DNA from 3 places in the Mesorhizobium robiniae genome. Region 2 is predicted to be linked to each of the others. Evidence: predicted binding sites of a transcription regulator. Region 2 holds the regulator's gene; each other region holds the start of a gene.

Region 1 (9,668 bases), on a different contig from region 2:
AAGGCGGACGGCGTGTCGGCGACGGATTTGGCGACCAGTTCGCCGTCGATGGTACGGCCTTTGACGCTAGTGCGGCCGGCGCCATAGCCGGAGTCGGTTTCGCCATAGCCGATGCGCTCGACCTGGTGGCCGGAACGCGAGCCCCAGTTGCGGTCGGTCGCCTCGGTGCGGTTCTTTTGTGCGCGCTGCCAGCCCGGCGTCGCATAGGTGTTGGAGAAGGCGCCGGATTTTTCTGCGCCGACATTGTCGAAACGCGAGGCGCCATAGGGGTTCTGCCTTCCTGCTCCTTGGCCGCCACGGCCCGATGCGAACGAGCCGCCGCCATAGGGATTGCCGTAACCGCCGTAGCTGTTGCCGCCCTCGGCGACCTCGACATGGGCTTCCGGCAGTTCATCGAGGAAGCGCGATGGGATCGTCGACTGCCACAGGCCGTGGATGCGGCGGTTGGAGACGAACCACAAATGCAGGTTCTTCTTGGCGCGGGTCAGGCCGACATAGGCCAGGCGGCGCTCTTCCTCGAGCCCCGAGCGGCCGCCCTCGTCGAGCGCGCGCTGGTGCGGGAACAGGCCTTCCTCCCAGCCAGGCAGAAAAACGGTCTCGAATTCGAGGCCCTTGGCCGAATGCAGCGTCATGATGTTGACGGCATCGAGTTCGGCGTTCTGCTCGGCGTCCATCACCAGTGCTACATGTTCGAGGAAGGAGCGCAGCGACTCATACTCCTCCATGGAGCGGATCAGCTCTTTCAGGTTTTCCAGCCGGCCGGGAGCTTCCACCGAGCGGTCGTTCTTCCACATGTCGGTGTAGCCGCTCTCCTCGAGGATGGTCTCGGCCAACTCGGTGTGCGGCGTGGTCTCCAGTGCTTTCTGCCAGCGCTCGAAATTGGCTGATACCTCGCGCAGTGCGGCGCGCGGCTTCGGCTTCAGCTCGTCGCTCTCGGCAAGTTTGGAGGCGGCCTCCAGCATTGGGATGCGGAGCGCGCGCGCGGTGTCGTGGATCTGGCGGATGGTGGCTTCGCCAAGGCCGCGCTTCGGCACATTGACGATGCGCTCGAAGGCGAGGTCGTCTGCGCCTTGCGCGACGACGCGGAAGAAGGCCAGCGCATCGCGGATTTCGAGGCGCTCGTAGAAGCGCGGGCCACCGATGACGCGGTAGTTGAGGCCGAGCGTGACGAAACGATCCTCGAACTCGCGCATCTGGAAGGACGCGCGGACAAGAATGGCCATGTCGTTGAGATTGTGCTTCTGGCGCTGATAGGCTTCGATGGTCTCGCCGACTGCACGGGCCTCTTCCTCGGAATCCCAGGCGGCGTGGACATGCACCTTCTCGTCGTCCTCAGCGACCCTTTCGGTGAACAGCGTCTTGCCGAAGCGGCCTTCATTGTGGGCGATGAGGTGGGAGGCGGTGCCGAGGATGTGGGCGGTGGAGCGGTAGTTGCGCTCCAGCCGGATGATCGCAGCGCCGGGGAAATCCTTGTCGAAGCGCAGGATGTTGTCGACCTCGGCCCCGCGCCAGCCATAGATGGATTGATCGTCGTCACCGACGCAGCAGATATTTACGGTGGCCGGGCGCAGGTTTCCCTCCCCCTTGAGGGGAGGGTGGCCGGGCGAAGCCCGGCCGGGTGGGGTCCGTGCGGCAGTGCTCGACGCCAAGGTCTTTGATGATTGGGCGGTTCCTTCTGCGGCGACCCCCTCCGCCCGCTTCGCGGGCACCTCCCCCTCAAGGGGGGAGGATTGCGGCCGCTGCGCAAGCAGCCGCAGCCACATGTACTGCGCGGTGTTGGTGTCCTGGTACTCGTCGACGAGGATGTATTTGAAGCGCTTGTGGTATTCCTTAAGCACGTCCGGATTGGCGCGGAAGATGCGGATCGGGTGGCACAGAAGATCGCCGAAGTCGCAGGCGTTCAGCGTCTTCAGCCGCTCCTGATAGGCCTTGTAGAGCTCACGGCCCTTGCCGTTGGCGAAGGCGCGGGCATCGCCCTCGGGAATGTCGGCGGGACCAAGCCCCTTGTTCTTCCAGCCGTCGATCATCTGGGCGAATTGCTTGGCCGGCCAGCGCTTGTCGTCCAGCCCTTCGGCCTGGATGAGCTGCTTGATCAGTCGAACGACGTCGTCGGTGTCGAGAATGGTGAAATCGGATTTCAGTCCGGCAAGCTCGGCGTGTCTGCGAAGCAGCTTCACGCCAATCGAATGGAAGGTGCCGAGCCACGGCATGCCCTCGACATTGCCTTCACCGATCAGGATGCCGATGCGCTGCTTCATTTCGCGCGCGGCTTTGTTGGTGAAGGTGACGGCGAGGATCTGCGAGGGGAAGGCCTTGCCGGTGGCAAGGATGTGGGCGATGCGGGTGGTCAAGACGCGCGTCTTACCGGTGCCGGCGCCGGCCAGCACCAGAACCGGGCCCTCGGTGGTTTCCACCGCCAGGCGCTGCTCGGGGTTGAGGCCGTTCAGATAATCGGGCGCGTTGTTGTGGCCGCTGCGGGCAGCCATGGCGCGCGCAGCAATTCCCGACGGGGCCGAGGGCCGCGCGTTCGGTTCGTCAAAAAAAGGCATATCTTCCGAAAAGCCGGACATCTCCCCCGAATGTAGTGATTCGGCGGCGAAACGCCAGAAGTGTCTCCGTTTTGTTCTCTCTCCAGTCCGTAGACCCACAATCTGGATGAGTGCGCGACCCAAAACGTGAGCCTGCTGTGGGTCCACGCCTAAAACGAGGAGCTTGCTTGACAGAGGAGGCGGGCCGGAGAAAGTTGTGCCCGGGGCAGGAGCGCAATGCCGGGTTGCCCATTGACGCTGCGAAGCGCACCAGTCGAAGGAGTATCATCTTGGCTGTCGTCATCACCTCCCTCATCCTTCTTCTTATCGGCCTGGCGCTCGGCGGCGGCGGCATCTGGTTAGCTTCGCTGGGCGGCAGTTGGTATTATGTCATTGCCGGCATCGCCTTCCTCCTCGCCGGCTGGCTGCTCTACAGGCGCAAATCGATGGCGCTGTGGCTTTACGCGGCGATCGTCATCGGCACGCTCTGCTGGGCGGTCTGGGAAATCGGCTTCGACTGGTGGGAACTCGGTCCGCGCGGCGGCATCATCGTGCTTCTGGCGTTGTGGCTGCTGACGCCGTGGGCGCGGCGCGGGCTCACCGGCCCGGACGGTCGCGCGCCGCTGATACTCGCGGTGCTGGCATCGATCGGCGTTGCCGGCTATTCGATGACGACCGATCCAAAGGATATTGCCGGCCAACTCAACACCGACATGGTGACGCCGACGGCCGACCTCGGCGGCAATGTGCCAGCCGGCGAATGGCATTTTTACGGCCGCACCCAGTATGGCCAGCGCTATTCGCCGCTCGACCAGATCACTCCCGAAAACGTTGCCAATTTGCAGCCGGCCTGGACCTATCGCACCGGCGATGTGAAAGGGCCCGACGACATCGGTGAGACGACCTATCAGGTGACGCCGCTGAAGGTTGCCGACACGCTCTACATCTGCACGCCGCACAATTTCGCCATTGCCATAGATGCAGCGAGCGGCAAGGAGAAATGGCGCTTCGATCCCAAGGTCGGGTTGGACAAGGACCGCCAGCACCAGACGTGCCGCGGCGTGGCCTATTATGCCGATGCCAAAATCGCCGCCGGCCAGCCTTGTGCAGCACGCGTCTATCTGCCGACATCCGACGCCCGGCTGATCGCGCTCGACGCCGCGAGTGGCCAGGTCTGTCCCACATTCGCCGAGGGCGGCACGTTGAACCTGCTCGCCAACATGCCGTATCCGAAGCCGGGCTATTATTATTCGACTTCGGCGCCGCTGATCATCGCCAACAAGATCATCGTCGGCGGCGCGGTCAACGACAATTATTCAACGGAGGAGCCGTCCGGCGTCATCCGCGCCTTCGACGTCGACACCGGCGCCCTGATTTGGAACTGGGATTCCGGCAATCCGGACCAGACGACGCCACTGGCACCTGACCAGACCTATACCCACAACTCGCCCAACATGTGGTCGACGGCGAGCGCCGACGAGAAGCTCGGCTTGCTCTACGTGCCGCTCGGCAACAAGACGCCGGATCAGCTCGGCGCCGGGCGGAGCGCCAATGACGAGAAATTCTCCTCTTCGATCACTGCGCTCGATCTCAACACCGGCCAATTGCGTTGGGTGCGGCAGACCGTGCATCACGATCTCTGGGACATGGACGTGCCGGCGCAGCCGACGCTGGTCGACATCACCACGGCCAGCGGCGTGGTGCCGGCGCTAGTTGGGCCGACCAAACAGGGCGACCTCTATGTGCTCGACCGGCGCAGCGGCGAGCCGATCGTTCCGATCAGCGAAGTGCCGGCGCCGGGCGGCGCGATCGAGGGCGATCATACCTCGCCGACGCAGCCGGTCTCGGATCTGAGCTTCAATCCGAAACCGCTGACCGGCGCGGACATGTGGGGCATTACCATGTTCGACCAGCTGGCCTGCCGGATCGATTTCCTGAAACTGCGCTATGAGGGTCGCTACACGCCGCCGTCGCTGCAGGGCTCACTGGTCTATCCCGGGAATTTCGGCACATTCAACTGGGGCGGCGTGGCGGTCGATCCGGTCCGGCAAGTGATGTTCGGCATGCCGACATACCTGGCGTTCATCTCCAAGCTGGTGCCGCGCGCGGACGTGCCGCCGCCGGGCGATACCAAAGGCAGCGAACAGGGCCTCAACCGCAATGAAGGTGCGCCTTATGCAGTGATATTGAAGCCGTTTCTGTCGCCGCTCGGCATCCCCTGCCAGGCACCGCCCTGGGGCTATGTCGCGGGCGCCGATCTCAGGACCGGCAAGATCGTCTACAAGCATCGCAACGGCACCGTCTACGACATGACGCCGCTGCCGCTGCCGTTCAAGGTTGGCGTGCCGGGCATCGGTGGGCCGATGATCACCGCTGGCGGCGTCGCCTTCCTCGGTGCTGCGGTCGACGACTTCTTCCGCGCCTATGATCTGACGACTGGCAGGCAGCTTTGGCAGACCCGGCTGCCGGCCGGCGGGCAGTCGACGCCGATGACCTACACGGTCGCCGACGGACGCCAGTTCGTGGTCATCGTCGCCGGCGGCCATGGCTCGGTCGGCACCAAGGCGGGGGACTATGTGATGGCCTATACGCTGCCGAAGTAGAGAGTTCTTTCAGAGGCCGAGATGGCCTTTCAGGCTGGGCACCGAGTTGAGCACCTCATTGGTCAGCTCGGGGCCGGCGGCGGTTTCGGCCTGCTGGACCAGCGTCGTGCCGGCCTGGCGGATCTGCGCCATGCTAAGGCCGGACGCTTCGAGCGCCGCGACGCCGTTGACCAACGCGCCGGTCTTGGCGCCGAGAACACCGCCCAGCGCGCCCTGCAGCGATGACAGCAGGCCTCCACCGGAGGCCGCGCCGGGAGCCATGACATCATATTTCTGGGCCAGCCCATCGGCTCCCGGGATCTTGGCGAAGAAGCTGGACAGGGTCGTGCCTTCCGCCTCGTGCTCGAGCACCGAAAAAATGATGCCAACGACCTTTTCCGTCGTTGCCTGGTCGAGGCCGGCTTTCTGTGAGACGGCGTCGACGATATTCTGGACGTCCATGATTTCCCCTCAACCTCGGGTTTCAGTCACTGGTCTTCGAGCGGCCATCGGCAGGCTGACGTCGGTCGCTGCGGACCTTGACCATCGATCGCCTGGTGGCAGCGAAGGCGGCGAAACGCAGCGCCAGCACGGCGGCGGCAAGCACGAACACGCTTGCGAGGATCGGGGTGGGGAAGGTCATGAGTGTTTTCCTTCTTGTCAAAGCCGGCAAAGGCAGGCGAGGTCACCACCTGCAGCTTTCCCTTATATTGTGTCAGGATCGTCAAGATTTACCACCAATTACAAGAAAGTGATGACGGCCTGCGCGTTCGTGTCACGGCTTTCGTGCCGAATGGCCGCCATGGCCAATGCGAGCCAACCGGCGTTGTGAACACCGCATAGCCTCACTCATCCGTGACTGGACCACGCGGGCTTCTAGCCTATCTTGCGCGTGTTGCCGAAGCAGAGGAGAGCGCCATGACAAAACCGGTCCCTGCCAGCTCAGCCGTCACACGGCCTGCCATTACCCAGGCAATGATCGACGCCTATGACGAATACACGCATTTGACGCTCGACCGGCGGCGCTTCATGGAACAGCTGACCAGGCTTGCCGGATCAGGCGCGGCAGCCGCCGCAATCGCGCCGCTGCTGGCAGCGAATTCAGCCCGGGCGGCAATCATTGCCGAGGACGATTCACGCGTGACCGGCGAGGACATCAGCTACCCCGGCAGCGGTGGCGAGATGAAGGGCTATCTGGTCAAACCGGCCGGCCAGTCCGGCAAGCTCGGCACCGTCATCGTCGTGCATGAGAACAGAGGGCTCAACCCGCATATACGCGATGTGGCGCGACGCGTGGCGCTTGAAGGATTTGTGGCGCTGGCTCCTGACTTTCTGTCGCCGCTTGGCGGCACGCCGGCCGACGAAGACAAGGCGCGCGACCAATTTTCCAAGCTCGATCCGGCGCAGACCGTCGCCAATGCGGTCGCAACGGTCGCTTTCCTCAAGGGATACGAGGGTGGCAACGGCAAGGTCGGCGCGGTCGGCTTCTGCTGGGGCGGCGGTACAGTGAACACATTGGCTGCCAACGCGCCGGATCTGGCCGCCGCCGTCGCCTATTACGGCATGCAGCCGAAGGCCGAGGATGTGCCGAAGATCAAGGCGGCGCTGCTGCTGCACTATGCCGGACTCGACACCCGCATCAATGCCGGTATCGACGCCTTCAAGAAAGAACTCGATGCAGCCAAGGTCGAATACACGGTCTATGTTTATGAAGGTGCCAATCATGCCTTCAACAACGACACGTCAGCGGCCCGCTACGACAAGAACACGGCGGACCTCGCCTGGGGCCGGACGAGCACCTTCCTCAGAGAAAAGCTTGCCTGATCAGGCGTTTGCCGGTTTGTGGAAAGCGACGCCGGCCACCACCAGGGCGATGCCGAGGCAATCGGTGGAGCTGGGTATCTGGCGGAGCACAATGACGCCGATCAGCGTGGCGGTGACCGGCAGCAACGACAGCATCAGCGCGAAGCTCGATCGCGGCAGCCGCGACATGGCGAGCTGGTCGCAGATATAGGGGATGACCGACGAGCAGATGCCGACGCCGATGGCGGCGATGAGCAGCGGCGGCGCCGAGAAAGCCGGCAGCGCATCGGTGAAGCCGATCGGCAGCACGATGAGCAAGGCGACCGCCATGGCGGCACCCAGGCCGGCGATGCCGCCGCCGGCGCCGGCGCGGGCGACGCGGTGGCCAAGCACGATATAGCCAACGAACAGCGCGCCGTTGAGGAAGGCCCAGAACAGGCCGATCGGGTCGCTTGACCATTTGACGTCGATCAGCAGCAGGGTGCCGATGACCGCGACGGCGAGGGCGGCGAGATTGCGCGGGCTTCTGACGCCGACCAGCGCGACGCCGATGGTGCCGACGAATTCGATCGCCGCGACCAGCGAGATTGGCAAGCGGTCGAGCGCCAAGTAGAACGAGCAATTCATCACGCCGAGGCAGGCACCAAAGGCGACAAGCAGCAATCGTGTCGGCCGGTCGGCGCGGGCGAAGATCGTCCAGGGCCGGGTCAGCGGCGCAAAGACCAGGGCGGCCGTGACGATGCGCAGCCAGGCCATGCCGAGCACGCCGACATGCGGGAAAAGCAGCACGGCGAAAGCCGGCCCGAGATAATGGAACACGGCGCTGACGCCGAACCAGACATGCGGCGGCAGCGAGGTCGCCAGCTTGCCAAAGGCCGGGCCAGCAAGGGAAGGCATTGCTGCGGGGGCTTGCGTTCGATCTTCCATGCCATAATTATCGCAGGCGATCTTTCCGGTTTATATGGGTAATGATCGGCCAAGGAGGCGATTACTTTTCCGATGCCTAGGAGCTTTCGTTGAAACGCCTTCGAAACGAAAATGCCGACCTGGATGCGGCGGATCTGAAAATCCTGCGCCTGCTGGAAAAGGATGCGCGCACCAGCACCGCTGAACTGGCTCGCTCGGTCGGCCTGTCGGCGCCGAGCGTGGCCGAGCGCATCAAGCGGCTGCAGGAGAGCGGCGTGATCGGAGCCTATACGGTGCGGATCAACCCGGCGGCGCTCGGCATGAAGCTGTCGGCATGGCTGCGGATCAGGCCGGTGCCCGGGCAACTGGCTGTGGTGGCCGAGATCATCCGCGACTTGCCGGAAATCGCGCAATGCGACCGGGTGACCGGCGAGGACTGTTTCATCGCGCTGGCGCATGTCGGCTCGGTGGCCGAACTCGAAAGGGTGATCGACCGCATCATTCCGTTTGCGATGACCAACACCGCGATTATCCAGTCGTCACCGGTGGTGGCGCGTTCGCCGCTGGATGCGCTGAAGCGCTAGGCATGCCCGCGCTTCGAGCGCGCCTGTTTCAGGATGGCGCGCCAGCGGATCATGGCGAAGGGGATCGGCTCGTTGTTGTTGGCGATGTGAAAGATCTCGTTGTTGAGGTTCTTCAGCGAGCGCCAGAAATCATAGTCGCTGATGCGTGGATCAGCTGCCAGCCTGTCCGCCTCGACCTTGATGTCGGTTTTCATGCACGTTCCCCGAACCGCTTCCGCCCAGCCGCCCGTATCACAACTCGATAGGGACGGTTTTCAACCGCCGTGCTGAGTCGTTCAACGACTCAATTCGGCTTGTTCACGTTAAAACCTCGGTAAGGTTAACGGCGGCCGGGTCGCGGTTCAAGCCGGCTTGCGGGCTAGTGCCAATGGCTTATCAGGGCATAGTGGCTTTGGGGTAACGGTATAAATGAAAACAAGGGCTTAAAGCGGACGCCGAAAAAACCTCTTCAAACGCGGCGCGCCTTGATGCCGATGGAACGGCCGGCGCGCTCCGGCATCGGCAGCGCAGCATGAGCGGCGCGCATGGCCTCGATCTTGGTCAGCACGTCGGCCGGGAAGGGCGCCACTTTCGGCCCTGACATGTCGACATGCAGCGACAATGATTCGGAAGTGGCGGCGAGCCAGCCGTCGACATGGCGGATTTCTTGGTAGGCTCTCAGCCGCTTTTCGTCATGATCGAGGAGCTGGAACGAGACATTGACCTTGTGGTCGAGATGCAGCTCCCTGACATAGCAGACATGGACCTCGGCCGTGTAGATGGTCAACCGCCGCTGCTTCACATAATCCAGCCCCATCCCCATCGTTTCGAACGCTTCGTCGGAGCAGCGGTCGAACAGCACATTGTAATAGGCCATGTTGAGATGGCCGTTGTAGTCGATCCAGTCGTCCTCGATGCCCATGGCACGAGAGACGAAGGGGGTGGGGATGGACATCGAAAACTTCCTTCTCGCTGGACAGAGCGTGGTCGGTGAGACTACGCATCCATAAACGAATAACGAGAGTGGGCGCTGGTCCATTCGCGGAGGAATCGATGGCTCTGAGCGACCTCAATCCGGTCGAGCGCAACGAAGAAGGGATCGCCGCCGTGCTTGGCATCCTCAAGCAGCGGCTCGGCGAGCGGTTCCAGACCGGCGAGGCGATCCGCACCCAGCACGCGCATACCACCACGTACATTCCGACCCAGGCGCCGGATGGCGTGGCATTTCCGGGGACGACGGCGGAGGTGCAGGAGATTGTGACGGCCTGCGCCGCGCACCGCGTGCC
Region 2 (9,668 bases):
TGCAGGATGAAGATGCGCTCCATCGCACGCGCCAGCACCGGGTTGATCTTGTATTCCTCACACGGCACGGCGAAGCACATATGCAGGAAATTGGCCGCGAAATTCAGCTCGTTCTTCGGGTAAATGAAGGGCTGGCCGATGTGATATTTGTAGGCCATCGCCGCGATCGTCGGCATTTTCGCGATCAGCCGCATCGATGCGACCATGCGCTGATACGGGTCCGAGATGTCGGTGGAATCGTGATAGAAGGCCGACAGCGCGCCGACCACGCCGCACATCACCGCCATCGGATGCGCGTCGCGGCGAAAGCCGGTGAAAAAGCGTGACATCTGCTCGTGCACCATGGTGTGGCGCGTCACCCGGTAGTCGAAATCGTCCTTCTGCGCCTTGGTCGGCAATTCGCCGTAGAGCAGGAGGTAGCAGACTTCGAGGAAGTCGCCATGCTCGGCCAGCTGGTCGATGGGGTAACCGCGGTGCAAAAGAATGCCGGCATCGCCATCGATGAAGGTGATTTCCGACTCGCAGCTTGCCGTCGACGTGAAACCGGGATCGTAGGTGAAGGCCCCGGTGGTGCTGTAAAGCGAGCCGATGTCGATGACATCAGGTCCGACCGAACCGCTTCGCACCTTGAGCTCGTGAGTTTTGCCGCCGAATTCAAGTTTTGCAGTCGATGCTTGGGTTTTGCCGCCAAATTCCATCTTTGTCGCAGCTTCGGACATTGCAAACTCCTTTTGGTTTTCTCACTGCCGGCAAGGCAATATATCTGCAACGCAACACGTCGAAAGGATCGGAGTTCGCGCGTTTGCGCCCGCTATTGGATTTGCGTGCCAAATTGGGCCAAGACCTAATGTTGCACTGCGAAACCCGCCTTTCAATGCCAATCTTCTTGGGCCAGTTTTGCTAATCGATTTGATCGGATATGCGCGCCAGGCTTTCCTCGCGGCCAAGCACGGCAAGCACATCGAACACGCCGGGCGAGGTGCTTTTGCCGGTCAGCGCGGCACGCAAAGGTTGGGCCACGGCGCCGAGCTTACGACCGCCTGCCAGAGCATATTCGCGGATCGCAGCCTCCGCCGCGGCGGCCGTCCAATCGCCTGAAACTGCCTTCAGGGTCGCGTGGGCACCCCGCAGGATCTCGCGCGCCTCACCGCCGAGCAATGCAGCCGCCTTCTCATCGATAGGCAGCGGCCGCTCGGCGAACAGGAAGCCGGCGCCGTCGACAAGCTCGACCAGCGTCTTGGCGCGCTCCTTCAAGCCTGGCAGGGCGGCAAGCAATTGCGCCTTGCGCGTGTCGTCGAGGCGCGCTGCGATCGCCGGGCCGCCTTCGAGATAGGGCAAGGTGGCGATGAAGATATCGAGCAATTCGGCGTCGCTCATGCGGCGCATATGCACGCCGTTCAGGGCCTCCAGCTTGGCGAAGTCGAAACGGGCGGCGCCCTTGTTGACGTCGCCGATATCGAACCAGGCAATCATGTCCTTGATCGACATCACCTCGTCGTCGCCATGGCTCCAGCCGAGCCGCGCCAGGTAGTTGAGCAGCGCTTCAGGCAGATAGCCCATGGCGCGATAGGCCTCGACACCGAGCGCACCATGTCGCTTCGACAGTTTGGCGCCGTCGGCGCCGTGGATCAGCGGGATATGCGACATCGACGGCACGCCCCAGCCCATGGCTCGATAGATCACCATCTGGCGGGCGGCGTTGGTCAGATGATCGTCGCCGCGTATGATGTGGGTGATGCCCATGTCATGGTCGTCGACGACGACGGCATGCATATAGGTCGGATTGCCGTCCGAGCGCAGGATGATGAAATCGTCGAGATCCTTGTTGGGGAAGCGGACTGCGCCCTGCACGAGATCATCCACCACCGTCTCGCCCTCGGTCGGCGCCTTGATGCGAATGGCGCCCTTGACGCCCACAGGCGCCTCCGACGGGTCGCGATCGCGCCAGCGGCCGTCATAGCGGGGAGGGAGCCCCTTGGCCCGGGCCGCCTCGCGCATTGCCTCCAACTCGGCTGGCGTCGCATAGCAATAGTAGGCCTTGCCCATGCGTACCAGCTCCTCGGCCACCTCGCGGTGGCGCGGCGCGCGCTCGAACTGCGATACCGGCTCGCCGTCCCAGGTGAGGCCGAGCCACGAGAGCCCGTCGAGGATGGCAGCGGTTGCCGCAGCCGTCGAACGCTCACGATCGGTGTCCTCGATGCGCAGCAGCATGGTGCCGCCGGTGTGTTTCGAATACAGCCAGTTGAACAGCGCCGTGCGCGCCCCGCCAATATGCAGGAAGCCGGTGGGCGAGGGGGCAAAACGGGTTACGACCTTGTCGGACATGGAACTCTCAGGCAGGCGCAGGAAACGGATGTGGTTGCGCGGACTTTCGCGCGTCGCGCGTTCATGTAGCATAGGAGGTCAAGGGCGCAAGGGGCAGACCCGATGGCTGGACCAGGCCGCGGCGTGAACGAGAGCGAGGGCGTGGTCGCAAGCGTCAGCGAACGATCGCTGTTTGCCGACGTTCCTCACGCCGAGCCGCTACCCGTTTCGTTGCCTGGGTCGCACTCGGGCATCCAGCTTCTTTCGCCAGGCCGCTCCGCGCCAATACCCGGTCCAACACCCAGGCCTGTCGTTGGTTTCCGCCGACAGTTCCGTCGCCTCGCACCATCCGCTGTCCGCAACAGCGTTGTTTCGGCGGCCGGCATGGAACTCGACCGCGGCGTCGCCTTCCTGCTGGTGCCGGTTTTCCTGGCATCCGGCGTGATCGTCTATTTTTCGCTTGCCGTGGAACCGGGCTTTCCCCAACCCATCGCCGTCGTGGTCCTCACGGCATTGTGTGCAGCGGTCACGCGGTCATGGCGCAAAACGCATTTGTGTTTCATGGCAGCGTTGCTGTGCGCACTCGGTGTGCTCGCCGCCAAGGTTGAAACCTGGCGCGCGGGAACGCAGATGCTCGGTTCGGTAATCCAGACCCAGCTCACCGGCCGCGTCGTCAGGCTCGACCAGATGGCGAACGGCCGGATCAGGCTGACCATCGACGTGATATCGACCGCCCGGCCGACCCTGCGTTATGCACCGGAACGTGTCAGGGTTTCGGCACGCAAAACTCCCGCCGAGATGACCGCAGGCTCGGTGGTGGCCGGCTATGTGAGGCTTCTGCCTCCGACTGGCCCGGTTAGGCCGGACAGCTATGACTTCTCCTTTGACAGCTATTTCGCCGGCATTGGCGCCAGCGGCTTTTTCCTCGGCAATCCGAAGATCGTCGCTTCCGAGGATGCACCGTTAGCCGCGCGCCTTTCCGCCTCGATCGAAAAGGCGCGCGAAACCATCGCCGACCACATCAGGGACAGCATCGGTGGGGCCGAGGGGGAGATTGCCGCTGCGCTGATCGTCGGCGTGCGTGCCGGCATCCCCGAAGAAATCAACGAATCGATGCGGCGCACCGGCATCTACCACATCATCTCCATTTCCGGCCTGCACATGGCGCTTGTTGCCGGCACCATCATGGGATTGCTGCGCGGCGCCTTTGCGCTGTTTCCCGATTTTTCGTCGCGTAGGCCGGTCAAAAAATATGCGGCCGGCGCCGCACTCGTTTCCATAGCTGCCTATCTGATATTTTCCGGTGTCGTGGTCGCGGCCGAGCGCAGCTTCATCATGTTGGCGGTGATGCTTGTCGCCGTGTTGTTCGATCGGGCCGCACTCACCATGCGCAATCTGACGATTTCAGCGATCGCCGTCATCGTCGTGTCGCCGCACGAGGTGGTCGGCCCCAGCTTCCAGATGTCCTTCGCCGCGACCGCGGCTCTCGTAGGCGCCTATGCCGGCTGGTCGGACTATCGTGCCGACAAGGCCAAGGCGCCGCCGCAGCGACGGTCACCGGTCGCTTTCGTCACGCGCAAACTCCTCGCTGGGACAGGTACCATCGCAATGACTTCCATCATTGCCGGCAGCGCCACCGCGCTTTTCGCCATCTGGCACTTCCAGCGCGTCTCGCCGCTCAGCCTGTTCGCCAATCTGGCCGTCATGCCGATCGTTACGGTCGTCATGTTCCTGGCCGTCGTCAGCGCCTTGGCAATGCCTTTCGGCCTCGACGGGCCTTTCCTCTACATGATGGGCAAGGGGCTGACGGCCATGATCGCAATATCGGGATGGATCTCCGAGCGTTCGCCGGTCGATGCAGTCGGGCTGATTTCGTTGCAGTCGGTTCTGCTGGTGACGGTCGCCCTGGTCATTGCCACAATGGCGACGACATGGTTGCGGCTTGCGGCACTTCCCTTTGCGCTCGCCGGCCTGCTGACGATTTCCGAGACACGCACCCCCGACGTGCTGATCTCGGAGGACGCGCATCTGGTGGCGCTGCCGATCGGCGGGGGAGAACTTGCCGTCAACCGAGTGCGCTCGAACGAATTCACCACCGACAATTGGAAACATGCGCTGATTTCAGCGACTATTGTCGAGCCGGAGACATTCGAAAAAGGAGACGTGCGGTTCGACATCGCCGACCCGGCCGACCTGCCGCCGGGAGCGCCTTTTTACTGCACTGACGGCCTTTGCATCGCCCGGCATCCGTCCGGCGCGATCATCGCGCTCGCCGACGACCGCAAAACCGCGCGGCCGGCCTGTGGCTTTGCGGATTTGCTCGTTATTGACGACGCCACAGCCTATTATAATCCCTGCCGCAACCCGCTGGTTCTCGTCGTCACCAAACGCCAGCTCGCTCGCATGGGCAGTGCTGCCGTCTTCTTCGATCCGCAATCTGCGACGACGCGCGCAGAAATCCGTTTTGCCGTCGAACAGCCATACAGGCCCTGGCATGAGCAGCGGAGATTTTCGCGCGAGGCGAGGGGTCTGCCGCCTTACCGCAAGCCTGAGAAAGCCAAGAAAGCTGCCGTTCAGTAACGCCGGATCAATCCAACCAGCTTGCCTTGCACCTTGACCCGGTCCGGCCCGAATATGCGCGTCTCATAGGCCGGATTGGCGGCTTCCAGGGCGATCGAGGCGCCTTTACGGCGGAACCGCTTCAGCGTCGCTTCCTCCTCGTCGACCAGGGCGACAATGATCTCGCCAGGCTGGGCGGTGTCGGCGTTGCGGATGATGACCGTATCGCCGTCGAAAATGCCGGCCTCAATCATCGAATCACCTTTGACTTCCAGCGCGTAGTGCGCGCCGCCGGTGATCATGTCCGGTGGCACCGAGATCGAATGCGTCTGGTGCTGGATGGCATCGATCGGCACACCGGCAGCGATCCGGCCCATCACCGGGATGGAGACGGTGGCGACAACGTCGTCGTCGTTGCCGGCTGCGGGCATGCGTGAAGGCGCCGGCTTGATCTGCCGCCCGAGGCTGCCCTGTCCATGGCTGCTCTGCCCAAGGCTGCCCTGAATGACGCTCGGCGAGAATTTGCGCGCCGCATTGAGGCCGGGCGCGATCGAATCGGGCAGGCGCAGCACCTCCAGCGCGCGAGCGCGGTTGGGCAGCCGACGAATGAAGCCGCGCTCCTCCAGTGCCGTGATCAGCCGATGGATTCCCGACTTGGAGGCCAGGTCGAGCGCTTCCTTCATCTCGTCGAACGATGGCGGAATACCGCTTTCCTTCAGCCGCTCGTGGATGAACATCAACAGCTCATGTTGTTTGCGTGTCAGCATCGCGACCCCCAACAGAATCAGAAAAACAAACCCAGAACAAACACTATCTGTTCCAGTTGTGTTCCGCAACTGTTTAAAGTTTAATGAATGCGTTGACGGTTTGTTCAGCGTAACATCAGCACGCTGCAGGCGGCGCCTGTCGCGGCTGGGGGTGCAAATGGCTCACGCACGATCAGCCCGTTCGCATCGGCCAGCGTTCTGAGCATCGAGGAATCCTGGATGCCGAACGGCGTCGCCGTTAGCGTGCCGGTGTCTTCCTTCACCACCGCGCGTACATAGTCCTGCCTGAGATCGTTGGCCGGTATGGCGGCGCCGAGCCGCGCCTGACGCATGTCCTGCCGGTAGGCGCGGCCGCCGAGCCGCGCAAGCAACGGCTTCAGGAAAAGCTGTGTGCAGACCAGGCTCGCCACTGGATTGCCAGGCAGGCCGATGCAGCGGACGTCGCCCAGCCGGCCGAACATCAGCGGTTTGCCCGGTCGCATGGCGATCTTCCAGAAATCGAGCGTCATGCCTTCGCCAGTCAGCACGTCATGCACAAGGTCGTGGTCGCCGACTGAGGCGCCGCCCAGCGTGACGATGACGTCGGCTCCTGCATCGACCGCTTTTTTCACCAACGCGGCGATCGCCTCCTTGCGGTCGGAGGCGATGCCGAGATCGAGCGCGTCGGCGCCGACCAAGCGGGCTGCAGCGGCGACGCCATAGGCATTGGACGAGATGATCTGGTCGGGGCCAGGCTCGCTGCCCGGCGGCAGCAATTCGTCGCCGGTAGCGATGATAGCGACCAACGGCCGTTTCACCACGCTGACCTGCGGATGGTTGGCCGACGCCGCCAGCGACAACGCCGCCGGATCAAGCAGGCGACCTTTCTCCAGCAGGACGTCGCCCTTCGAGAAATCGAGCCCGAGGCGTCGAATGTTGCGGCCTTCAACCGTCGGCGCGGTCACTTCGATGCTGCCGCCGCCGAGATCGCGGACATTCTCTTGGATGACAATGGTATCAGCGCCTGCGGGAAGCGGCGCGCCGGTGAAGATGCGCACGGCTTGCGCCGGACCGACCGTTCCGGCAAAGCCGCGTCCGGCCGGCGCCATGCCGATCACCGAAAGTCTTGCCGGCACGGAGGCGACATCCTCGGCCCGCGCGGCATAGCCGTCCATGGCGGACGCGTTGAAGGGCGGCTGGGTGCGGAGCGCCATGAGCGGCTCCGCCAGAACGCGGTCGGCGGCGTCCATCAGGGCGACGCTTTCAGCTTGCAAGGGCGCCGCATCTTCAAGCAGGCGCTCTAGCGCCTCGGCGACCGGAAGCAGCGCCATTATCGGCCTGTCCCCTGGGCGCCCGCTTTGTAGTCGCCGGACTTGCCGCCGGTCTTTTCCACCAGCCTGACGCCCGAGATCACAATGGCGCGGTCGACCGCCTTGGCCATATCGTAGATCGTCAGGCAAGCGACCGAGACGGCGGTCAGCGCCTCCATCTCGACGCCGGTCTTGCCGGTGACGCGGGCCAATGCCGTGACCTTCAGGCCGGGCAGCGCCGCGTCCGGTTCGATGTCGACGGATATCTTAGTCAACAGCAGCGGATGGCAGAGCGGTATCAGCTCATGCGTCCTCTTGGCCGCCATGATGCCGGCGATGCGCGCCGTACCGAGTACGTCGCCCTTCTTGGCGTCGCCATCGAGGATCATTTTGAGCGTCTCCGGCAGCATCGAGACAAAACCCTCGGCGATCGCCGTGCGCGTCGTCTCCGCCTTGTCGCCGACATCGACCATGTTGGCTTCGCCTGTCGCGCCAAGATGGGTGAGGGCGGTCGTCATCGTCAGATGGCCTTAGAGCGATGTGCGTCCGTTTGGACGCACATGGTACGCTCTAACACTTTGAATCTAAGCATCGTGCTCTCCGAAAATCGATTCTGATTTTCGGGCCGATGCATGAGCCGGCGCCTTGCCCATCAAAAGCAGGTGCGTTGCGGCAGCCACGTCCTGTTGCCGCATCAGACTCTCGCCGACGAGGAAGGTGCCGATGTCGCTCCGTTCCAGCCTGCGGCAGTCTTCGTGCGAGAAAATACCGCTCTCGCTGACCAGCAGGCGGTCGGCCGGCACCATCGCAGCGAGCCGCTCCGAGGTGTCGAGACTGGTTTCGAACGTCCGGAGGTTGCGGTTATTGATGCCGATCAGCCGTGACGACAGTTTCAGCGCGCGTTCCGTCTCGGCCTCGTCATGCACCTCGACCAGCGCGTCCATGCCAAGCTCGAAAGCCGTCGTTTCGAGCTCCCTGGCCATGGCGTCATCGACGCTCGCCATGATGATCAGGATGGCATCCGCACCCCACGCACGGGCTTCGAAAACCTGATAAGGCTCGAACAGAAAATCCTTGCGCAAAGCGGGCAATGTCACGGCGCTGCGCGCATCGGTGAGGAATTCAGGCGCGCCCTGGAAGGACGGCGCGTCGGTCAGCACCGAAAGGCAGGCGGCGCCGCCTTTCGCATAGGCCCTGGCCAGCGCCGGCGGATCGAAATCGGCGCGGATCAGACCCTTGGACGGGCTCGCCTTCTTGATCTCGGCGATCAGCGCGAAACTGCTGGATTTGCGCTTGGCTTCAAGGGCCGCGAGAAAGCCGCGTGGCGCATCGGCGTCCTTCGCCTGCGCCTTGATCTCGGCAAGCGGCACGCGCGCCTTTGCCGCCCCGATCTCGTCGCGCTTGTAGGCTTCGATCTTGCGCAGAATGTCAGACACGGCTCTATCCGTTCGAAATCTCGACCAGCCGGTCGAGCACTTGCAGCGCGCGGCCGCTGTCGATGGCTTGCGCCGCCGTCGCCATGCCGTCGGCAAGCGTTGTTACCTTGCCCGCCACCACCAGTCCGGCGCCGGCGTTCATCAGCACCGTATCGCGAAAGGCGCCGGCAGCGCCGCCCAGCATGTCGCGCAGCGCCTGGGCGTTGTAGGCGGCATCGCCGCCGCGCAACTCGTCCTTGGTGTGACGCTTCAGTCCCACCGCTTCCGGGGTCAGCGTGAAGCTGCGGATCTCGCCGCCGACCAGTTCGGCCACTTGGGTTTCACCGGTGGTGGTAATCTCGTCATAGCCGTCGCCATGGGCGACCCAGGCGTGGTCGGCGCCCAGCGCCTTCAACGTCTCGGCCACCGGCATGATCCACTCCGGCAAGAACACGCCGACCATCTGTCTGGCGACACCGGCCGGATTGGAGAGCGGACCAAGCAGGTTGAAGATGGTGCGGGTGCCAAGCTCGACGCGGGTCGGGCCGACATGCTTCATTGCCGGATGATGCGCCGGCGCGAACATGAAGCCGACGCCTGCTTCGTGGATGCAGCGGCCGATCGTTTCCGGCGGGATATCGATCTTGACGCCGAGCGCTGTCAGCACGTCGGCGGCGCCGGTCTGCGACGACAGTCCGCGGTTGCCATGCTTGGCCACCGGCACCCCGCAGGCGGCGATGACGAAGGCGGAAGCGGTCGAGATGTTGACGCTGTGCGAATTGTCGCCGCCGGTGCCGACGATGTCGATGGCGCCAGCGGGCGCTTCGACACGCAGCATCTTGGCGCGCATGGTGGCGACGGCGCCGGAAATCTCACTCACCGTCTCGCCGCGCACGCGCAGCGCCATCAGGAAGCCGCCGATCTGGCCGGGTGTCGCGTCGCCCGACATGATGATGTCGAAGGCCTCCCGCGCCTCCTCGAAGGAAAGGGCGTCGCCGGCGGCAACCTTGGCGATATGGGTCTTGAGCGCGCTCATCTGGTCAGGGCTTGGGCAACGGCGGTCTGGTCGATGCGAACGTCGTATTGGGTCTGCAACTGCGCCACTAACTGGTCGAGCAGGTCGTCCGACAGGCCGGAGGTGAAGGATTTCTGTGCGTCTTCCGGCACCGAGCTCGCGTCGGCTCCGGCAGGCTCGAAGACTTCGGCAATCTTGAACAAGATTTGTCCGTCGCCGGTGGGCGAGGGGATCAACCCAGTCCCGCCTTCGCCCTCGTCGAACATCGCAGCCGCCCCTTCCTTGCCAAAATCGACGTCGTCCGCCTCGCGCTTTACGC
Region 3 (9,668 bases), on a different contig from region 2:
ATTGGAGACGGAATGGTCATCATGGGCAGGGCCTGAGCAACTTCCGGTCGGGACATTAACCGAACTATTGCCAAACCGCGGCCTGCGACAAACGTTCGATGCGGCGCTTGCCTTGCGGCGTCACGCCGGCATCACGCGGATCGCAGACATAAGCGGGCTGGACGGTATCGGCCTCCCTGTAGTGTCGGTGGTTCGCCCAAACTCCCGATCGATGAGCGTGTCATCGGGCAAGGGAACGACCGATCTGGAGGCACGCGTTTCCGGAGTCATGGAAGCGCTTGAACTCTTCCATGCGGAAGAATTTTCCGACTGGCTGCCGTTCGGCGAGGTCTCGCATCTTGCGGCCGCGCCAGACCTTGGCGGTTTCCCGAAATCTGTCCGACCGGGCGGCAAGTGCCAGACCGATAGCTTACCGAGGATGGCTGTCGGGTACGACCTGTTCTCAGGAGTTCAGGCGGCGGTTCCCTTTGACCTGGTCCACGCCGATTTCTCGACTGAAGCCGTCAGGAACAACGACGGCTTTCTCGTCAGCAGCAACGGCCTCGGGGGCGGAAGCTCCAGCGGCGAGGCCATAGCGCATGGACTGTGCGAGGCCATTGAAGGCGATGCGGTCGCGCTCTACCGGACATCTTCGCCTGACTCCTTCTCCAGGGTCGCCTGGGATTCGGTCGAAGACCCGACAGTGTGCCGCCTTTTGGATGCCTGCCGCATACGCGGTGTCAGCGCCGCAGCTTGGGACATCACGACCGACGTCATGGTGCCGGCCTTCTACTGTCGGCTTGTCGAGCGCAGTAAGGGGCCATCCAGCCTTGCAAGCTCCACTGACGGGGCCGGTTGCCATCCCGATCCGGCCGTCGCGCTGAGGCGCGCTTTCATGGAGGCGATCCAGACAAGGGTGCTGCTCGTCTCGGGGGCGCGCGACGACATTCGAGCGCGGTTTTATTCCGCCAGAAACCCTGCTCCCGAAGACAGGGGAACGGAATCCCGGTTTCCCGCGGAAACCGGTTGCAAGTCGTCAGCCGACGGGATGATCGGGTTCATCCTGGAACGGCTGGAAGACGCCGGTTTCTCCCGGGCGGTGACCGTCGACCTGAAGAGCAAATCGCCGGAACTCGCGTTCGCCAGGGTTGTCGTTCCGGGTTTGGAGGGGTTTCCGCACTCTCGAGGATACAGGCCCGGAGCACGAGCGACAAAGGCAAGGATTCGGTCATGAATACGGTCGTCTTTTCGGGACCAACTCTTCGGCCGGGACTTCGGGGGACTGTTGCCGATCCGGAGATCAAATGGTGGCCGCCCGCGAAGCGTGGCGACATCTATCTGGCAGCAAGCAGTCCGGACGTTTCCGTCATAGGCCTGATCGACGGATTTTTCGGAAACGTTCCCGCCGTGCTTCACAAAGAAATACTCTGGGCCCTTGAACGCGGCTGCGCCGTATTCGGCGCGGCGAGCATGGGCGCGCTTCGTGCCGCGGAACTGCATCCGTTCGGAATGGTCGGGATCGGCGCGATTTTCCGAGATTTCGCAAACGGACGCCTCTCCAGGGACGACGAAGTCGCGATCGAACACGGCCCTGCCGAACTCGGCTACCCTCCTGTCTCCGAGGCGCTCGTCAACATTCGCTACACGCTGGCCAACGCCGCCGCGCACGGAAGAATCACCGAGGACGTCCGCGGGGAACTGGCCGAGATCGCGATCCGTACGTTCTACCCACGCCGGAACCTCGGAGACTGCTTCGACGCCTTCAACGCCCGCCATCCCGATAACCGTGTTTCGGCAGCGGCCCGGGACTGGGTCATGCAAAACCGGGTTGACCAAAAAATGCTCGATGCCCTGGAACTTGTTGCCGCCGTGAGAGCGCTGAAGCACAGCGACGCCAAGCCTGCCCGTGTGCCTTTCACGTTCCACGAGACTGAGTTCTTCACTGACTTCCGCGCTTCAGTGGACAATCCGATCGTACGTGATTTCGCGTAAAGCCGGATCAGGCGACATCCTGTGCTTCACTGGCATGTGCCATCCTTGCTTCGCAGTCTGCCGAAAGCTTCAAATATCGTGGGTGGTCCCGGATCGGCTCGAGATCGAGGTCCAGTTTCATCCACAGGAGGAATTCGGTTGGCTTCCTGGGGATGCTGGCTTCAAGAAGGTCCATCGCCCGCTCCGGCTCTCCCATTTGGGCAAACGCACAGGCAAGGTTGTATTGATCGGTCGCGTCGTCGGGTTCGATGATCAGCGCGCGGTGGATCCACTCGCTGGCGCGTTCCTTTTCGCCGAGCCTGGCAAGGGCGAGCGCCCCGTGCGCGAGGGCGTTGGCGTTGTCGGGCCGGGCTGCTACCTCCCTCTCGATGCGCTCAAGCGCACGGTATGTCGCGGTCGCGGACTCCTCATTGCGGCCGAGCGACTTTAGCGACAGGGCGAGCAGGTTCAGCGAAGTATGGTCTGATTCAAGTAACCGGGACGCCTCCTCGAAATGACCTACAGCTTCCTCGTACTTTCCGAGTTCGAGATAGGTGGTGCCGAAGTTGTGGTGCACGTCGAATGAATCCGGCTCAAGCCGCAGAGATTCGCGGTGCGCGGCGAGGGCCTCCTCGAACTTGCCTTCTTCCGCCATGATGCGTCCCATTGCGGCGTGTGCTTCCGCCAACGTCGGATCGGCGGACAAGGCCTTCTGGGCGGCTTCGAATCCGGAATCCGACGTCCGGCCGCTGTGATTGAGATACGAAAGGCAGAGCGCGGACAAGGCCCATGCGCGGGCGTATTCCGGGTCTGACTGGAGAGCCTGCCGGCAGAAACGCAGGGCGATCTCGTAGTTCCTCGCGCCGCGCAGGTTCAAATAGCGGCGGCCCATCAGGTACATCCGATAGGCCTCAGTGTCGTAGGTCGACCTGGCCTCGATCGCGCGTTCTTCTTCCGGCAGGAGCCTGACCTTCAGAGCTGAAACGATAGCCAGCGAAAGATCGTCCTGAAGTTCAAAAACATCGCTTAGGTTACGGTCGTATCGCTCTGCCCACACATGTGCGTCGCTGGCTGCGTCGATGAGCTGCGCGCTGATACGGACGCGTCCGCCGGACTTGCGAACGCTGCCTTCGAGCACATAAGCGACCTGCAGTTCCCTGGCGGCGTGGCCGACATTGACGGCCCTGCCCTTGAACGTAAATGCCGTGCTGCGGGAGAGCACCTTGAGTGCCGATATCTTGGACAAGTCAGTGATGATGTCGTCGGTAATGCCGTCGCTGAAATACTCCTGTTCAGGGTCGCCACTCACATTGGCGAACGGAAGCACGGCGATTGAAATGCCCGCCTTATGGACTTCCTTCGACCCCCCTAGCCGCGACTGGCCGGACGGAGGGTTAGAAACCATGTACGCCCGCACTGGCTGAGCGATGTTCTTCAGCGTCTTCTCGCCCATGTCTTCGAGGTGAAAGCCGACCTTGCCCCGAACCTGGCTGTAAACAGCTTCCGACACGAGAACGCTCCCCGGAACCGCGAGATGTTCCAAGCGCGACGCAATGTTGACGCCTTCCCCGTAAAGGTCGTCACCTTGGACGATCACATCGCCCAAACTGATTCCTATGCGGTAGACCAGTTGCCTGTCAGGCGTTATCCCGACGTTGGCTGTGGCCAACGCTGCCTGTAGCTCGACGCCGCATTCCACTGCCCCGACGGCACTTGGAAACTCCAGAAGGACACCGTCCCCAATGAGCTTGACCACTCGTCCTTTGTGCAAAGCAACGACTGGCTCTATGATTTCAGCATGGCGCGCCCTCAAGGCCGCAAGGGTAGCGGCTTCGCTTGCCTGCATGAGGCGGCTGTAACCCGCCACGTCGGCGAATAGGACTGCTGCGAGACGGCGCTCCACGTTCCTCTCCAGAACCGCAGATTACCATAGGGCATCCGCTGGTGGCCATTGGCCTGTTGCGGTGCGCCAGAGCGCCAATCCAGTATGAAAACTCAACCGAATAGTGACCCTATATCGACTAGGATAATCTGACGATTCATTTCGAAAATGAGTGCTGGCAGGGGTTCTAGAAGGCGCCGATCATGACCCGGCTGCTCGGTGTCATCCTGGCGGCGCTCGCCGTGCAGTTCGTCGCCGATGGCGTCAAGGCGCTGATGGCAGGATGAAAATGAAAGCGGCCTCGCGCTTGACTGCCGAGGCCGTCATTTTCGGCGCCCCAGCTCGCGCGGCGAACCGCCGCCACCAGGCGCTATCCTATCTAGCCGTCGTATCGATGACTTCGAAGTCGTGGGTGATCTCGGCGGTCTTGGCTATCATTGCCGAGGCCGAGCAGTATTTTTCGATCGAAAGGTTGATCGCCCGCCTCACCTTGTCGGGCGAAAGCGCCCGGCCCTTTACGATAAAATGCATATGGATGCGCGTGAACACCCTGGGATCGACTTCCGCCCGGTCGGCGTCGAGCTCGACCACGCAGTCTTCGACCGCCTCGCGCCCCTTTTCGAGGATGTGAACCACATCATAGGCCGCGCAGCCGCCGGTGCCGAGCAACACCAGTTCCATCGGGCTCGGCCCCGGCGTCTTGCCGTCCGGTCCGAACGCGGTTCCCAACACCAGCTTGTGACCGCTGCCGGACTCGCCGACAAAGGTGCGCTCCTCGACCCATTTGACCCGTGCTTTCACCTGATATGTCCTTTCACCGCGCACCACTCAAACGCAGAACGTCCCGAAAATCCAAGACAGATTTTCGGGACGCCAATTCGTGGCCTCAAGTAGCTGGCGTTTTTCGCCCGCGTAAGGGCCATCCGCCCTTAGGATTCAGAACGGGATTTCGTCGTCCAGTTCGCGCGACGAACCGCCGCCACCACCCTTGTTTCCGCCACCGCCGCCGCGATTGAAACTCTCGCCCGGGCCCGACTGGCCGAAATCGGAACCGCGGCTGCTGCCGCCACCGGCATAGCTGCCGACCTGACCGCCCTCGCCCTGCCCGCGTGCGTCGAGCATCTGCAGCTCACCGCGGAATTTCTGCAGCACGATTTCGGTCGTGTAGCGATCATTGCCGGTCTGGTCCTGCCATTTGCGCGTCTGCAATTGGCCCTCGACATAAACCTTCGCACCCTTCTTCAGATACTGCTCGGCGACCTTGGCGAGCTGGTCGTTGAAGATGACGACATTGTGCCACTCGGTCTTTTCCTTGCGTTCGCCGGAAGTCTTGTCGCGCCAGCTTTCCGACGTGGCGACGCGGATGTTGACGACCGGCTCACCCGAATTCAAACGGCGGATTTCCGGGTCCGCCCCGAGATTGCCCACCAGAATGACCTTGTTGACGCTACCCGCCATCATACTTCTCCGCGCTCATCCGAAACAAAATTTCTGTCGCATACCTTATAGACTGCGGACAATCGCCGCCTGCCGTGGCTGCCTTTTCCCACAAGGTTTTTGTTCTCTTTTCGTTCTAGGAGTTCTACCGTGAACTGTCAAGGAATGTCAGCAATCGCTGGGTTGGCCACGCCATTTCATATGGGCGCAAAAGACCGCTTGCCAAATCGATAAGTGTAGACTTATGCTTCCCCCATGATCGAAGCAGAGATTTTTCGAGCACTTTCCGACCCGACACGCCGCGCCGTCTACGAACGGCTCGCCGCCGGCGAGATGACGGTGTCGGAACTGCGCAGCGGCATGACCGTGTCGCAACCGGCCGTGTCGCAGCATCTCGCGGTATTGCGCGGCGCCGGCCTTGTGGCCGAGCGGCGGGCCGGCCGCAACGCCTATTATCGCGCCGATCCGCAAGGGCTTGACCCTCTGCTCGGCTGGATCGAACGCTACCGTGCGTTCTGGCCCGAGCGTATCGAACGGCTCAAGGCGGTTTTGAAGGATATGGACCAATGACGGTAAAACAGCATTCGGACATCGCAGCAGACTCGATCGAGTTCGAGTGCGAGCTTCCAGACCCGCCGGAAAAAGTGTGGCGGGCGCTGACGGTGCCGGACCTGCTCGCGGCCTGGATGATGCCGAACGACATCAAGCCCGAGATCGGCAGCCGCTTTGCCTTTGCCAAGGCGGATGCGCGATCGAGTGCGAAATCCTCGACGCCGAGCCCGGACGCCTGCTGCGCTATTCTTGGCGGGAGCGAGCAGCGCCGGGCAATGCACCGGATCCGTTTGACAGTATCGTCACCTTCACGCTCGACCGCACCGTGTCGGGCGGCACGCATCTGCGCATCGTCCACGATGGATTTGCGCGGGTCGCTACGCCTGCGGTTGCGATGGTGGGCGCCGGTTGCCGGCTTTCGCTCAACGCACACCGCCCCAAACAGACCATTGCCGCAAACACGCCTCGCCTCTTCCTGCGCGCGGCCTGAGCGACACAACGGAGAAAAGCGATGAGCGGTTTTGCCAATCTGGTGCCGATGGTGATCGAGCAGTCGAGCCGCGGCGAACGCGCCTTCGACATTTTTTCGCGGCTGCTGCGCGAGCGCATCGTCTTCATCAACGGAGAGATCAACGACGGCGTGTCGGCGCTGGTCTGTGCGCAGCTTCTGTCGCTGGAATCCGACAATCCAGACAAGGAGATCTCGCTCTACATCAACTCGCCGGGCGGCGTGGTGACCAGCGGCTTCGCCATCTACGACACGATGCAATACATCTCTTGCCCCGTATCCACCGTCTGCATGGGCTTTGCCGCGTCGATGGCCTCGTTCCTGCTGATGGCTGGCACTCCGGGGCGACGCATCGCGCTGCCCAACACCAGCATCGTGCTGCACCAGCCGCTGGGCGGTTTTCAGGGCCAGGCTTCCGATATCCAGCGTCACGCCGAAGGCATCCTGCGCACCAAGAAGCGCATGACCGAACTCTATGCGCATCACTGCGGCCGCACCTATGAAGAGGTCGAACGCACGCTCGACCGTGACTATTTCATGACCGCCGCGGAGGCAAAGACATGGGGCCTTGTCGACCATGTTTTTGATACGCGCAAGAAGGCGGCGTGAAGCAAGCCGGCTCACACGCGGCAATTTGATCGCAGCGGTCTGGCCTGGTGCGCGGCGTAACACTATAGTCCGCAAAATGACCGACAGCCGCTCATCAAGACCATTGCGCCTTGCCGCCGCAGCACTTGCCAGTGCCGGCTTGCTGACCGGCAACGCGTTTGCCGATGACAGTTCGCCGCAAAAAGACACGCTGCCCGGCGTGGCCGACGACTATCGCATCGCCAAGCCGGCTCCCGAGCCCGACGATGCCGTGCCCGGCAACGGTAACGGCGAGTTCAAGATCGGCGATACCGATGTCAGGATTTCCGGCAGCATAACCTTCGATGTCGGCGCCGGCGCGGTCAACGCGCCCAGGCGATAGACAGTCTTCATCGCTGGCACAATCTGAAGGTGCTCGTGCTCGCGGTTGTCTGAAATGAACAGCCCCGCCGCTGCTTCCGCATACGGTCGGGGCTTTCTTGGATCTAAAATCCAATTCGCCGGGAGTACACTGCCGGCTTTTGATTTCGGATGCTTCGCGGCGTTCAGCCGACGATCCGACTAGTAGTCTCTGATTTTAGTGGGATCGGCAGGTCACGGTTTGTCGGGCGGCGCACACGCCTGGCCCTGGCACTTATGCCTGCCGCGGCTCCAGCGACACGTGGAGCCTCAAGGGACTGTCCGGTGGAGTCATTCCTCTGCTCTCCTTTTCTGTCCATTGCGACCGGTGTCGCCCGAAGCGCACATCGCAAAAGCCTGCGGCGTCTCGCAGGCCGCCATAAGGTGGCGAGGCCATCGAAAGACGGTCGGCTCCGGTGACATTGGGAGTCTGACTCTGCGAGGCCGGAACGTCAACAGTTGGATAGCCGATTACAGAAAATGTGATCGCTCGTGTGGCGAATCCGAAATTTGCATCCGTTTTGAGCAGCGCGGCGTCGGCCTTGGATTAGAACGCTACTTGCTGCGTTCGCAAGCTGACAAAGTCTGGGAACTCAAAGTCCACTTGATCGGGCGCTTTGTGAAGCTGGTTTCATGGACGCTTTTGTCAGGAGCGTGTTCGGTCTTTGTTCTTTCCGCTTGCTCGCTCGCGCGAAAGACGGTTAAAGGCTTTGGTCGAGAGTTGTGGCGTCTCTCGAAAAGGTGACGAAATTACCTACATAGGGGATGGCCGGGACAACCTGCCATCCCATGAGATTCCAGATCTGAGGCGGCGACCGGCGATGGCCGACCATAAATATCTTTCCATTCGCGGGGCGCGCGAACACAATCTGAAGAATGTCGATCTCGACCTGCCGCGTGACAGCCTGATCGTCATGACCGGCCTGTCGGGGTCCGGCAAGTCGTCGCTCGCCTTCGACACCATCTATGCCGAGGGCCAGCGCCGCTATGTCGAGAGCCTGTCGGCCTATGCCAGGCAATTCCTCGAAATGATGCAGAAGCCTGATGTCGACCAGATCGACGGTCTGTCGCCGGCTATCTCCATCGAGCAGAAAACCACGTCGAAGAACCCGCGCTCGACGGTCGGCACCGTCACCGAGATCTACGACTACATGCGGCTGCTGTTCGCGCGCGTCGGCATCCCCTATTCGCCGGCCACCGGCCTGCCGATCGAGAGCCAGACGGTGTCGCAGATGGTCGACCGCGTGCTGGCGGTCGAAGAAGGCACGCGCCTGTTCATCCTGGCGCCGATGGTGCGCGGCCGCAAAGGCGAGTACCGCAAGGAACTGCTGGAGCTGCAGAAGAAGGGTTTTCAGCGGGTCAAGGTCGACGGTGTCTTTTACGAAATCGCCGACGTGCCGGCGCTGGACAAGAAGTACAAGCATGACCTCGACGTGGTCGTCGATCGCATCGTCGTGCGCGGCGATCTGGCGACGCGGCTTGCGGATTCCATCGAAACCGCGCTGAAGCTCGCCGACGGGCTGGCGGTGGCCGAATTTGCCGACCGGCCGCTCGACGCCAGCCAGACCGGCGAGGATTCGGTCAACAAGTCGAAGAACGAGACGCATGAGCGCATCCTGTTCTCGGAAAAATTTGCTTGTCCGGTATCCGGCTTCACCATCCCCGAAATCGAACCCAGGCTGTTCTCCTTCAACAACCCGTTCGGCGCCTGCCCGACCTGCGACGGCCTCGGCAGCCAGCGCGCCATCGACGCCAGCCTGATCGTGCCCGACGACAACCTGTCGCTGCGTGCCGGCGCCGTCAGCCCGTGGGCGAAATCGACCTCGCCCTACTACGTGCAGACGCTGGAAGCGCTCGGCAAGGCCTATGGCTTCAAGCTCGGCGACAAGTTCAGGGATCTGACCGAAGAGGCAAAGCATGCCATCCTGCATGGCACCGGCGAGCGCGAGGTCACCTTCCAGTATGATGACGGCCTGCGTTCCTATAAGACGACGAAAACCTTCGAGGGCGTCATTCCCAATCTGGAGCGGCGCTGGAAGGAGACCGAATCGGCCTGGATGCGCGAAGAGATCGAGCGCTTTATGTCGGCCACGCCTTGCCCGGCCTGCCGCGGCTACCGTCTGAAGCCGGAATCGCTTGCGGTGAAGGTCGCCGGAAAGCATATCGGCGAGATCACCGAGCTGTCGATCCGCAAAGCCGACCATTGGTTCACCGAGCTGCCCGCCTCGCTCAGCGACAAGCAGAACGAGATCGCGGTGCGCGTGCTCAAGGAGATCCGCGAGCGGCTGCGCTTCCTCAACGATGTCGGGCTCGACTATCTGACGCTGTCGCGCAATTCCGGCACGCTGTCGG

The links. The regulator LexA, encoded in region 2, represses DNA repair genes until DNA is damaged. The targets are predictions, from matches to a motif close to TGTTCNNNNTGTGTTCNG.
Region 1: ABID19_RS11875 (ATP-dependent helicase) is a predicted target of LexA. The motif match lies at 2,611-2,628, and genes of this name have one in related genera.
Region 3: ssb (single-stranded DNA-binding protein) is a predicted target of LexA. The motif match lies at 5,391-5,408, and genes of this name have one in related genera.

What each region holds. Positions count from the first base shown of each region.
Region 1 is NZ_JBEPMC010000004.1:2,237-11,904, forward strand. Features, by position in the region: gene ABID19_RS11875 (ATP-dependent helicase) at 1-2,570, opposite strand, end outside; gene ABID19_RS11880 (glucose/quinate/shikimate family membrane-bound PQQ-dependent dehydrogenase) at 2,819-5,131, shown strand; gene ABID19_RS11885 (hypothetical protein) at 5,141-5,572, opposite strand; gene ABID19_RS11890 (hypothetical protein) at 5,595-5,753, opposite strand; gene ABID19_RS11895 (dienelactone hydrolase family protein) at 6,029-6,934, shown strand; gene ABID19_RS11900 (EamA family transporter) at 6,935-7,840, opposite strand; gene ABID19_RS11905 (Lrp/AsnC family transcriptional regulator) at 7,930-8,403, shown strand; gene ABID19_RS11910 (hypothetical protein) at 8,400-8,597, opposite strand; gene ABID19_RS11915 (thioesterase family protein) at 8,852-9,337, opposite strand; gene ABID19_RS11920 (FAD-binding oxidoreductase) at 9,436-9,668, shown strand, end outside.
Region 2 is NZ_JBEPMC010000006.1:17,067-26,734, forward strand. Features, by position in the region: gene gltA (citrate synthase) at 1-719, opposite strand, end outside; gene gltX (glutamate--tRNA ligase) at 901-2,325, opposite strand; gene ABID19_RS17320 (ComEC/Rec2 family competence protein) at 2,428-4,884, shown strand; gene lexA (transcriptional repressor LexA) at 4,878-5,630, opposite strand; gene ABID19_RS17330 (molybdopterin molybdotransferase MoeA) at 5,735-6,940, opposite strand; gene moaC (cyclic pyranopterin monophosphate synthase MoaC) at 6,940-7,437, opposite strand; gene trpC (indole-3-glycerol phosphate synthase TrpC) at 7,504-8,355, opposite strand; gene trpD (anthranilate phosphoribosyltransferase) at 8,360-9,370, opposite strand; gene ABID19_RS17350 (SurA N-terminal domain-containing protein) at 9,367-9,668, opposite strand, start outside.
Region 3 is NZ_JBEPMC010000009.1:57,714-67,381, forward strand. Features, by position in the region: gene ABID19_RS23470 (hypothetical protein) at 1-36, shown strand, start outside; gene ABID19_RS23475 (YcaO-like family protein) at 113-1,213, shown strand; gene ABID19_RS23480 (TfuA-like protein) at 1,210-1,971, shown strand; gene ABID19_RS23485 (adenylate/guanylate cyclase domain-containing protein) at 1,979-3,853, opposite strand; partial or broken gene ABID19_RS23490 (MarC family protein) at 4,033-4,119, shown strand; gene ABID19_RS23495 (OsmC family protein) at 4,208-4,633, opposite strand; gene ssb (single-stranded DNA-binding protein) at 4,769-5,290, opposite strand; gene ABID19_RS23505 (ArsR/SmtB family transcription factor) at 5,525-5,839, shown strand; partial or broken gene ABID19_RS23510 (SRPBCC family protein) at 5,836-5,958, shown strand; gene ABID19_RS23515 (SRPBCC domain-containing protein) at 5,916-6,311, shown strand; gene ABID19_RS23520 (ATP-dependent Clp protease proteolytic subunit) at 6,333-6,938, shown strand; gene ABID19_RS23525 (hypothetical protein) at 7,015-7,299, shown strand; gene uvrA (excinuclease ABC subunit UvrA) at 8,138-9,668, shown strand, end outside.